Regions from separate parts of the Acidovorax sp. GW821-FHT09A11 genome, predicted to be linked through region 1. Evidence: predicted binding sites of a transcription regulator. Region 1 holds the regulator's gene; each other region holds the start of a gene.
What was found. The regulator sigma-54, encoded in region 1, starts transcription at its own class of promoters, with help from an activator protein. The targets are predictions, from matches to a motif close to TGGCANGNAANCTGCTTT.
Positions count from the first base shown of each region.

Region 1 (3,253 bases):
CCAGGCGGCTGTGCAGGTTCAGCAGCAGCGCGTCGCGCCACGAGGCGCGCAGCAGCACGCCGCCCCGGCCCACCAGCAGATCCTGCCCCGTGAGGCCGGTGATGCCATGCACCTCGTCGGCCAGGAAGCCCTCCACACCGGCGGCGCAGGGGAGAAAAAGTTGGAGTTGGTTCATGACGATGGTGAGGATACGCGCTCGGAAAGTGCGTGTGAATCCGGCGTGCCGGCACGGGCCAGCAGCAACTGGCGGATGGAGTCCGGGATCGGCGCCACCTTGCGGCCGGCCTTGCCGATGAAAACGATGCCGATCTTGCCGCGCGCCACCTCGCGGCCCGAGGTCTTCTCGGTCATGCAAAAGACCAGGTCGAACCCATAGCGGTTGAAGTCCGCAGGCGCCATCTCCACGCGCATGGTCTCGCCGTGGAACCCCTCGGACTTGTACTGCGCCACGATGTCTCCGACCACGATGGACAGCCCGCCCACGTCGGCCTCGGGGTAGCCGAGTGACTGGAAAAACCGCACCCGGGCCTCGGACACGAGGCTCAGCAGCTGCGCGTTGTCCAGGTGCCCGCCCTGGTTGACGTGGCTGATGTAGATCTGCATTTCGGTGGCGAAACCGAAGTGCGCGGGAAGGTCGAAGACGATGCGGGCCATGGACGGGGTGGCGAAGTGAGAGGGAAAGACGGCAACGGAGCGGAAAAACGGGCCACCAGGCGCATGCGCCGTGCACGCGCTCGCAAGGCGCCTACAGCGCCTTGCGCAGATTCGCCGGCGCGATCTTGAGCGCCTCGCGGTACTTGGCGACGGTGCGGCGCGCGCACTCGATGCCCTGCTCCTTGAGCATCTCGGCGATCTGGCTGTCGGACAGCGGCTTGGTCGGGCTCTCGGCGGCCACGAACTGCTTGATGAGGGCGCGCACGGCGGTGCTCGACGCATTGCCGCCGGTCTCGGTGCCCAGGCCCGAGCCGAAGAAGTACTTGAGCTCGTAGGTGCCGATGGGCGTGGCCATGTACTTGGCCGTGGTCACGCGGCTGATGGTGGACTCGTGCAGGCCCAGCTCGTCGGCGATGTCGCGCAGCACCAGCGGGCGCATGGCGAGTTCGCCGTGGGTGAAGAAGTTCTTCTGCCGCTCCACGATGGCGCGCGAGACGCGCAGGATGGTGTCAAAGCGCTGCTGGATGTTCTTGATGAACCAGCGCGCCTCCTGCAGGCGCTGCTGCATGCCCTGGTGGCCCTCGCCGCCCTTGTGGCCGCGCAGGGCGCCGGCATAGATGTCGTGCACGCGCAGGCGCGGCATCACGTCGGGGTTGAGCTGCACGATGAAGTTGTGCTGCCCGTCGCGGCCATTGGCGCGCCCGGCCTTGCGCACGATCACGTCGGGGATGATGATGTTGCGCTCCACGTCGGCGAAGCGGCGCCCCGGGCGCGGCTCCAGCCGGGCGATCAGCGCCATGGCGGCGCGGGTGCGCTCCTCGCTGTCGCCGCAGGCCTGCGTGAGGCGGCGCACGTCGCGCCGCGCCAGCATCTCCAGCGGCTGCTGGCACACGCGCAGCGCGGTCTGCACGGTGTCGGGGTCGATGTCGCTGTCCTCGTCGGCGGCCAGCGCCTTGAGCTGCAGCGTCAGGCACTCGGCCAGGCCGCGCGCGCCCACGCCCACGGGCTCCAGGCTCTGCAGCAGCCGCTGTGCCACGGTGAAGCGGTGCACCAGTTCCTCGATCTGCTCCAGGTCGTCGGGCCCGGCCAGGCTGATGGCCAGCTCTTCGAGCGGATCCTCCAGGTAGCCGTCGTCGTTGAGCGATTCGATCAGGAAGCGCAGCGCGGCGCGGTCGATCTCGGACAGGCGCAGCGCCAGCGCCTGTCGGTGCAAAAAGGCGGTCAGCGATTCGTGCGTGCGGGCCAGCTCGGTGGCGTCGGCCTCGTCGCCTTCGGCGTCGTTGCGGTTGCGGGCGGGGGCGTCGCCGCCCCACTCGGCGTCGTTGGGCGCCATCTCCACCGTGCCGTCGCCGCTCCAGTCGGGCTCGTCGGCGCCCGCGCTCGGAGTTTCAGCATCATTTTGAGCCTCAGCGCTGGTACTGCTTGCGCTGGTAGCTCCTGAAAAAATAGCATCATCCGCGCTGTAGTCGTCGGCCTGGGCCGGCGTATCGGCGGCTTCCAGGCCAAACTCCTCGCGCGGCGCCTCGTCGGCGTTGCGTTCGAGGAACGGGTTTTCGTCAAGCATCTGCTCGACTTCCTGCGAGAGTTCCAGCGTGGACAACTGCAGCAGCCGGATGGACTGCTGAAGCTGGGGGGTCAATGCAAGATGCTGCGAGACGCGCAGCGAGAGTCCAGGTTTCATTGATTGAGCGCCGCCGGGCCGCCCCAAGGCGCGAACGCCCCCTCGGGGGGCAGCGAACCACGCGCAGCGGGGAGCGTGGGGGTACCGTACCGCGCCGCCGGGCCGCCCCAAGGCGCGAACGCCCCCTCGGGGGGCAGCGAACCACGCGCAGCGGGGAGCGTGGGGGCACCGTACCGCGCCGCCGGGCCGCCCCAAGGCGCGAAGGCCCCCTCGGGGGGCAGCGCAGTACACGAAGTGACAAGCGTGGAGGCCATGTCTACATGCGGAAATGTTCGCCCAGGTACACCCGGCGCACTTCGGCGTTGTCCACGATCTCGGACGGCGTGCCCTGGGCCAGCACCTGGCCATCGCTGATGATGAAGGCGTGGTCGCAGATGCCCAGCGTCTCGCGCACGTTGTGGTCGGTGATGAGCACGCCGATGCCGCGCGCCTTGAGAAAACCGATGATGCGCTGGATCTCGATCACGGCGATGGGGTCGATGCCCGCAAAGGGCTCGTCCAGCAGGATGAAGCGCGGCTGCGTGGCCAGCGCGCGGGCGATCTCGACGCGGCGGCGCTCGCCGCCCGACAGGGCCATGGCGGGCGAGGCCCGCAGGTGGTCCACGCGCAGCTCCTGGAGCAAGGCCGTGAGACGCTCTTCGATGGCCTCGCGCGACAGCGGCTTGCCGTCGTCGTCCGCGCGCTGCAGCTCCAGCACCGCGCGCACGTTCTCTTCGACCGTGAGCTTGCGGAAGATGGAGGCTTCCTGCGGCAGGTAGGACAGCCCCAGCCGCGAGCGGCGGTGGATGGGCATGTGGGCCACCGAATGGCCGTCGATGCGGATGTCGCCCGCGTCGCTGCGCACCAGGCCCACGATCATGTAGAACGAGGTGGTCTTGCCCGCGCCGTTGGGCCCCAGCAGGCCCACGACCTCGCCCT
Region 1 is NZ_JBWKPS010000007.1:219,571-222,823, forward strand. Features, by position in the region: gene AC07PV_RS18990 (THUMP domain-containing class I SAM-dependent RNA methyltransferase) at 1-175, opposite strand, end outside; gene AC07PV_RS18995 (acyl-CoA thioesterase) at 172-654, opposite strand; gene AC07PV_RS19000 (RNA polymerase factor sigma-54) at 746-2,335, opposite strand; gene lptB (LPS export ABC transporter ATP-binding protein) at 2,592-3,253, opposite strand, start outside.

Region 2 (3,253 bases), on a different contig from region 1:
GCGTCCCTGACCGTTTCGACCCTTGTGCTGCGCTCGCGCCAGCTGGAGATCGACGCGGTGCGCCACCTCGCCAGCCGGGCCGTTCTGGTGGACACGATCGGCCAGCTGATAGAAGGTCTGCAGCGCGAGCGCGGCGCATCGGGCGCCTACCTGGCGTCCAATGCCCAGCGTTTTGCCGACATGCGCAGCCGGATCATCCAGGAGGTGCTGCCCCTGGAGGCGCGACTGCGCCAGGAATTTGCCCAGCATGTGGAACCCGAACAGGGCGCGACGGCCAAGGCCTTGTCGCTCATGGCGTGGGCCCTCCTGGGGCTTGATTCTCTGCCCGCGCTGCGCAGCCAGATTGACAAGCAGGCGATGACCGCACACGACTCGATCGCTGCGTTCAGCCACCTGATCGCGGGTCTGATCGAGCTGGTCTTCCATGTGGCCGATGCGGCGGGGCTGCCCAGCGTATCGCGCCAGCTGGTGGCTTTGCTGCACCTGGTGCAGGCGCAGGAAGAGGCGGGCCAGGAGCGCGCCATGGGCGCGCTGCTCTATGCCTCTGGCCAGGGCAGCGACGCGCACCAGCAGCGGGTGCTGCACCTCATCGACGCGCAGGAGCGCAGCTTGCGCGTGTTTTCCGAGTTTGCCGATCCGGCCCTGCGTGGACGCTGGGAGCAGCAGCAGCTTGCCCCCGGCATGGCCCAGCTGGAGCGGCTGCGGCGCACGCTGTGCGTGGTGCGCCCCGGCGCCGCCCTGGACAGCAACCTGAGCGACGCCTGGTTCGACGTGTGCACGGAGCGCATCAACGCGCTGTGGCAACTGCAGGTCGAACTGGTCCAGCGTCTGCGCGAGGACTGCGAGGCTCGCATCCTCGAAGCGCAGCAGGACCTGCAGGACTCCAGGGGCCTGCTGCGCGGCCTGCGCGACAACCCGCCGCAGCGCACGCACGCGGTGGACCGGTTCTTCGACATCGCGATTGCACCCACGTCCGTGCCGGAGGCGGCGGCCGGCACGCACGGGGCCGAATCGGCTTCGCTGCTGGAACTGCTGCAGGCCCAGTCGGCGCGCATGGCCGGCATGGAGGCCGAGCTGGAGGCGGCGCGCCGCACGCTGAACGAACGCAAGGTGATCGAGCGCGCCAAGGGGGTGCTGATGGCCCGCCTGGGCATGAACGAGGAAGTCGCCTTCCGCGTGTTGCAGAAAACCTCGATGGACCAGAACCGCCGGCTGCTCGAGGTGGCGGAGGCCACGCTGTCCCTGCCCGATCTCGCCTTTGCGCAGTCTGCGCTGTCAGGCGCCAAGTCCTCATAGATAGCGTCGCGGTGCCCCGCAACGGGGCGGGCAGGCACTGGTGACCCACTGTGGTGCCGGTGCCGCACCGAGTGGAGGCTCATTTCTTGCGGTGGTCGCCGCGCATGCGCCAGAGAGGGACGGGCCACGCTCCGATGCACCATTCCATCAGGGGTATGGAACTTGCATGGAGAGAAGTGGTTGTCGGCTAAAGGCGGCTTGCCAACCCACCGTCCGTGGTCTTCCGCGGGCAAAGGAATCGCGCATCCAAGGATAACGGCGTCCCTTGCGTCTCCTCCAGATGACTGGAGGACGGCGCAGCGGACGCCGTTTTCTTTTTTCCTCCTTGCGCGTTCCGCCGGCCCGCCGTCCGGGACGCTGTCAATAGTCTCCCGTCCCAAAGGAAATTCAATGGCCTACCTTGCCCCTGCCGAGTTCGTGACCAAGATGGTCGACTCCGGTGAATCCAAGCTCCTGATGTCCACCCGCGACACGCTGATCCGCTCCTACATGGCCGGCGCCATCCTGGCGCTGGCGGCCGCGTTTGCCGTGACCGTCACGGTCAACACCGGCAACCCGCTGGTCGGCGCCATGCTGTTCCCCGTGGGCTTCATCATGCTGTACCTGATGGGTTTCGACCTGCTGACGGGCGTGTTCACGCTCGCACCGCTGGCGGTGTTCGACAAGCGCCCAGGTGCCACCTGGGCGGGCGTGCTGCGCAACTGGGGCCTGGTGTTCGTGGGCAACTTCGCGGGCGCACTGACGGTGGCGGTGTTCATGGCCATCATCTTCACCTTCGGCTTCAGCGAGGCGCCCAATGCCGTCGGCGAGAAGCTCGGCCACATCGGCGAGGGCCGCACGGTGGGCTATGCCGCCCATGGCGCTGCCGGCATGCTCACGCTGTTCGTGCGTGCCGTGATGTGCAACTGGATGGTCTCCACCGGCGTGGTCGCCGCGATGATGTCCACCACGGTCTCGGGCAAGGCCATCGGCATGTGGATGCCGGTCATGATCTTCTTCTACATGGGTTTCGAGCATTCCATCGTCAACATGTTCCTGTTTCCCACCGGCCTGATGCTGGGCGGCAAGTTCACGCTGATGGACTATCTGATCTGGAACGAGCTTCCCACGGTGCTCGGCAATCTGGTCGGAGGCCTGACCTTCGTCGGTGCCACTCTGTATTCCACGCACTACAAGACCGCGCCCAAGCGCCACCATGCCTGAGCTTCTCCCTGAGCGACCTCGCCGCTGCGCGCTGCGGGCATGGGGACGCCGCCAGCGCGGCGGGGCGGCCCCCGCGCGGCGGCTGGCGGGTGGGCCGCGCCGGTTGCGTGGGCTGGCGGTGGCGTGCAGCGCCATGGACCGCTGATGGGCCACGGCACGGATCCGGGCGGGCTGCGCGTCACGCTGGGCCAGCACTCGCGGGCGGGGCGCAAGGGCGTCAACCAGGACTTCCATGGTGCCATGTTGCCCGGTGAGCCGCTGCGCGGCTCCAAGGGGATCGTCGTCGCCCTGGCCGATGGCATAGGGTCCAGCACGGTCAGCCAGGAGGCCAGCGCGGCCTCGGTGCGCAGTTTCCTGGACGACTACTACGCCACCTCCGACGCCTGGTCGGTGCGCCGCTCGGCCCAGCGCGTTCTGAGTGCCACCAACGCGTGGCTGCATGCGCAGACCATGCGCAGCCACGCGCGTTTCGACAAGGACCGCGGCTATGTGACCACCTTCAGCGCGCTGATCCTGAAAGGCCGCGACGTCCATGTGCTGCATGTGGGGGATGCGCGCATCTATCGCCTTCACGGGCAGTCGCTCGAGCAGCTGACGCAGGATCACCGTGTCCACCTGTCGTCGGCCGAATCGTTCCTCGGCCGCGCGCTCGGCACGAGTGCCCATGTCGAGATCGACTATTGCTGCCTGCCGGCCGATGTGGGGGCCCTCTACGTGCTGGCCACCGACGGTGCGTACACGCATTTCGATGCAG
Region 2 is NZ_JBWKPS010000002.1:78,865-82,117, reverse strand. Features, by position in the region: gene AC07PV_RS04340 (nitrate- and nitrite sensing domain-containing protein) at 1-1,296, shown strand, start outside; gene AC07PV_RS04335 (formate/nitrite transporter family protein) at 1,687-2,499, shown strand; gene AC07PV_RS04330 (bifunctional protein-serine/threonine kinase/phosphatase) at 2,644-3,253, shown strand, end outside.
Region 2: a site for sigma-54 is predicted at 1,448-1,465, ahead of AC07PV_RS04335 (formate/nitrite transporter family protein). Genes of this name have one in related genera too.

Region 3 (3,253 bases), on a different contig from region 1:
TCTCGCGCTTGATGCCGGCAATGTCGCTTTCGCTGCGGGCCACGTTGGCCTTGAGCTCCGCCGTGCGTTCCATGTAGCGCTGGGGGTTGCGCAAATCGAGGGCATTGCGCTCTGGCGCGCCGCCGTTGTATTCCTTCACCAGCTCGGCATGGCGGGCCTCGGCCTTGCGCAGTTCGGATTCGAGAATGGCCCGCGCATCGGCATCGCGCGCTTTCTGGTCGTTGCTGTTGGCCCGGGGTGCATTCGAAGGTGCCGCCGTTGCCGCAGGCGTGCCGCCGCCCGAGGGCGCCGGGGCCGCCGACGCCGGCCGGGTGCCCTGCACGACGGTGACATTGCCGCCTTCCACCAGCTTGCATCCCCGCTCCTTGGCCTGGGCGGCGTTGTTGGTGTATTCGTTGCCACAGCGGTAGATGCGGTCTTGCGCCCACGCGGCCGGTGCCGTCGCGGCGATGAGTAACAGGGTGATGAGCGTTTTCTTCATTCGGTTTCCTCGCACTGCCATGCAGGGGTCAGGGGAGTATCCACCAATCACCATGCATCGCCAATCCAACACCAGCAGGCCCTCGCAGGGCTTTGTACATGGATGCAACGGCCCCGGGATTGGTTTCACCAGCCTCTCCGGCCCCATGAAAAAAGGCGGCCAAGGCCGCCTTTTTGGTGAGCAACAGCCTGCAGGGAGGCGATTACAGCGAGTAGTACATGTCGTACTCGACAGGGTGAGGCGCCATGCGGAAACGCGTGACTTCGCCCATCTTGAGCTCGATGTACGCGTCGAGCATGGAGTCGGTAAAGACGCCGCCCTTGGTAAGGAAACCACGGTCCTTGTCCAGATACTCCAGGGCCTGGTCCAGGCTGTGGCAGACGGTGGGCACCAGCTTGTCTTCTTCGGGTGGCAGATGGTACAGGTCCTTCGTGGCGGCTTCGCCCGGATGGATCTTGTTTTCCACGCCGTCCAGGCCGGCCATCATCAGGGCCGAGAAGGCCAGGTAAGGGTTGGCCGATGGATCGGGGAAGCGCGCTTCGATGCGGCGGCCCTTGGGGTTGGCGACGTAAGGAATGCGGATCGAGGCCGAGCGGTTGCGGGCCGAGTAGGCCAGCTTCACAGGGGCTTCGAAGCCGGGCACCAGGCGCTTGTACGAGTTCGTGCCGGGGTTGGTGATGGCGTTCAGGGCACGTGCGTGCTTGATGATGCCGCCGATGTAGTACAGCGCGAAGTCCGACAGGCCGGCGTAGCCGTCGCCCGCGAACAGGTTCTTGCCGTCCTTCCAGATGGACTGGTGCACGTGCATGCCGGAGCCGTTGTCGCCAGCGTAGGGCTTGGGCATGAAGGTAGCCGTCTTGCCGTAGGCGTTGGCCACGTTCCAGACCACGTACTTCAGGACCTGGGTCCAGTCAGCGCGCTCGACCAGCGTGCTGAAACGCGTGCCGATTTCGTTCTGGCCAGCGCCCGCCACTTCGTGGTGGAACACTTCGACCGGGATGCCCAGGGATTCGAGGATCAAGGACATTTCGGCGCGCATGTCCTGCGTGCTGTCGACAGGAGGCACGGGGAAGTAGCCGCCCTTGACGGTGGGACGGTGGCCGCGGTTGCCACCTTCGAGCTTGGCGCCCGAGTTCCAGGGGGCTTCGTACTCTTCGATCTCGAACATGACCTTGCCGGGTTCGTTGGACCAGCGCACACCGTCGAAGATGAAGAATTCTGGCTCGGGGCCGAAGAAGGCCGTGTCGCCCAGGCCGGAGGCCTTCAGGTAGGCTTCAGCGCGCTTGGCGATGGAGCGTGGGTCGCGGTCGTAGGCCTTGCCATCACCGGGTTCGATCACGTCGCACTGCAGGAACAGCGTGGTTTCTTCGAAGAAGGGGTCGATGTTGGCGGTGCTGGGGTCGGGCATGAGCTGCATGTCCGAGGCTTCAATGCCCTTCCAGCCAGCCACGGACGAACCGTCGAATGCGTGGCCGGACGTGAACTTGTCTTCATCGAAGTGGGACACCGGCACGGTCACGTGCTGTTCCTTGCCCCGGGTATCGGTAAAACGGAAGTCAACGAACTTGACTTCGTTCTCCTTCACCATCTTCATCACGTCTGCAACGGTCTTGGCCATCAGGTTCTCCTGGGTAAAGCGCTTGTTGAAAAAAGAATTTGTGGAAATAAAAGCAGTTTGCGTGCCAGCTGGGTGCAGCCGCCGCACTATGAAGGAGCACTACGGACTGCAGGCCGATAGGACATTTGCGAGATTGCACCAATAAGGTGCACAACAACGATCAACACCAAGCATTACAAATTGCGCACCAATTCAGGGCCACACTCCGCACCAAAACTGTGCAATCCCGTCTTGAGATCCTGCCAGGCGGCCGGGACCAAGGGAGCAGGACCTTTGACGCCCAGTTCGATGTGCCGCCCGTATTGTGGATGATCCACGCTGGGTAAGCTGAACACCCGGACCTCGGGGTGCGATTTTTCTATGCGCTCCATGAGAGGTGTCAATGCTGCCTCCATCGCGCCATAGACCACCACCGACTGCTCGACCTGGGGAGCACGGTTGAACAGGTCTGCATAGTGGTGGTCGAGCACCCATTCGATCATGGGCCAGGCCATGACCGGGAATCCTGGCACGAAATGGACGGCACCGCCGCCAGCGCCCTCGCAGCTGAAGCCGGGAATCTTGTTGTAGGGATTGGGGATGATGCGGGCGCCTGCGGGAAAGACGCCCATGTTGAGCCGGTGCACATTGTCCGGCCGCTCGGCTTCGTATGGCACACCTTGCTCCCGCGCCACGTCCTGCATGCGTTCGCAGATCAACGCCTCGGCCTCGGCATGCAGAGCCAGCTCACGGCCCAGGGCACCTGCCGCGCATTGGCGGGTGTGGTCATCGGGCGTCGCACCGATGCCTCCGCAGGAGAAGACTACATCGCCCGAGGCAAAGGCCCGCCGCAGTGTCGCGGTGATGCGGTCCGGGCTGTCCCCGACGTAGTCCGCATACGACAGCGACAGGCCGCGAGCCGAGAGCAGTTCGATGACTTTGGGCATGTGCTTGTCGGCGCGCTTGCCCGACAGGATTTCATCGCCCACGATGATCAGGCCGAAAGAGGGATTCATGGGGAAGGGGTTCCGTGGGTGGGAGATGGCGTCGGAGGCGCTGCGAGTGCCGCCGGGGCTGCGGCAGCAGGAGGCGGCTCGGCACTGGCGTCCGGTCCGCGCGCCAGCTCCTTCGCCGGCGCAAGGATCGGGGGCGCCTCAGCGGCCACCGGCCCCGCA
Region 3 is NZ_JBWKPS010000011.1:4,943-8,195, reverse strand. Features, by position in the region: gene AC07PV_RS21495 (hypothetical protein) at 1-481, opposite strand, end outside; gene glnA (type I glutamate--ammonia ligase) at 684-2,099, opposite strand; gene AC07PV_RS21485 (competence/damage-inducible protein A) at 2,273-3,094, opposite strand; gene AC07PV_RS21480 (EI24 domain-containing protein) at 3,091-3,253, opposite strand, start outside.
Region 3: a site for sigma-54 is predicted at 2,149-2,166, ahead of glnA (type I glutamate--ammonia ligase). Genes of this name have one in related genera too.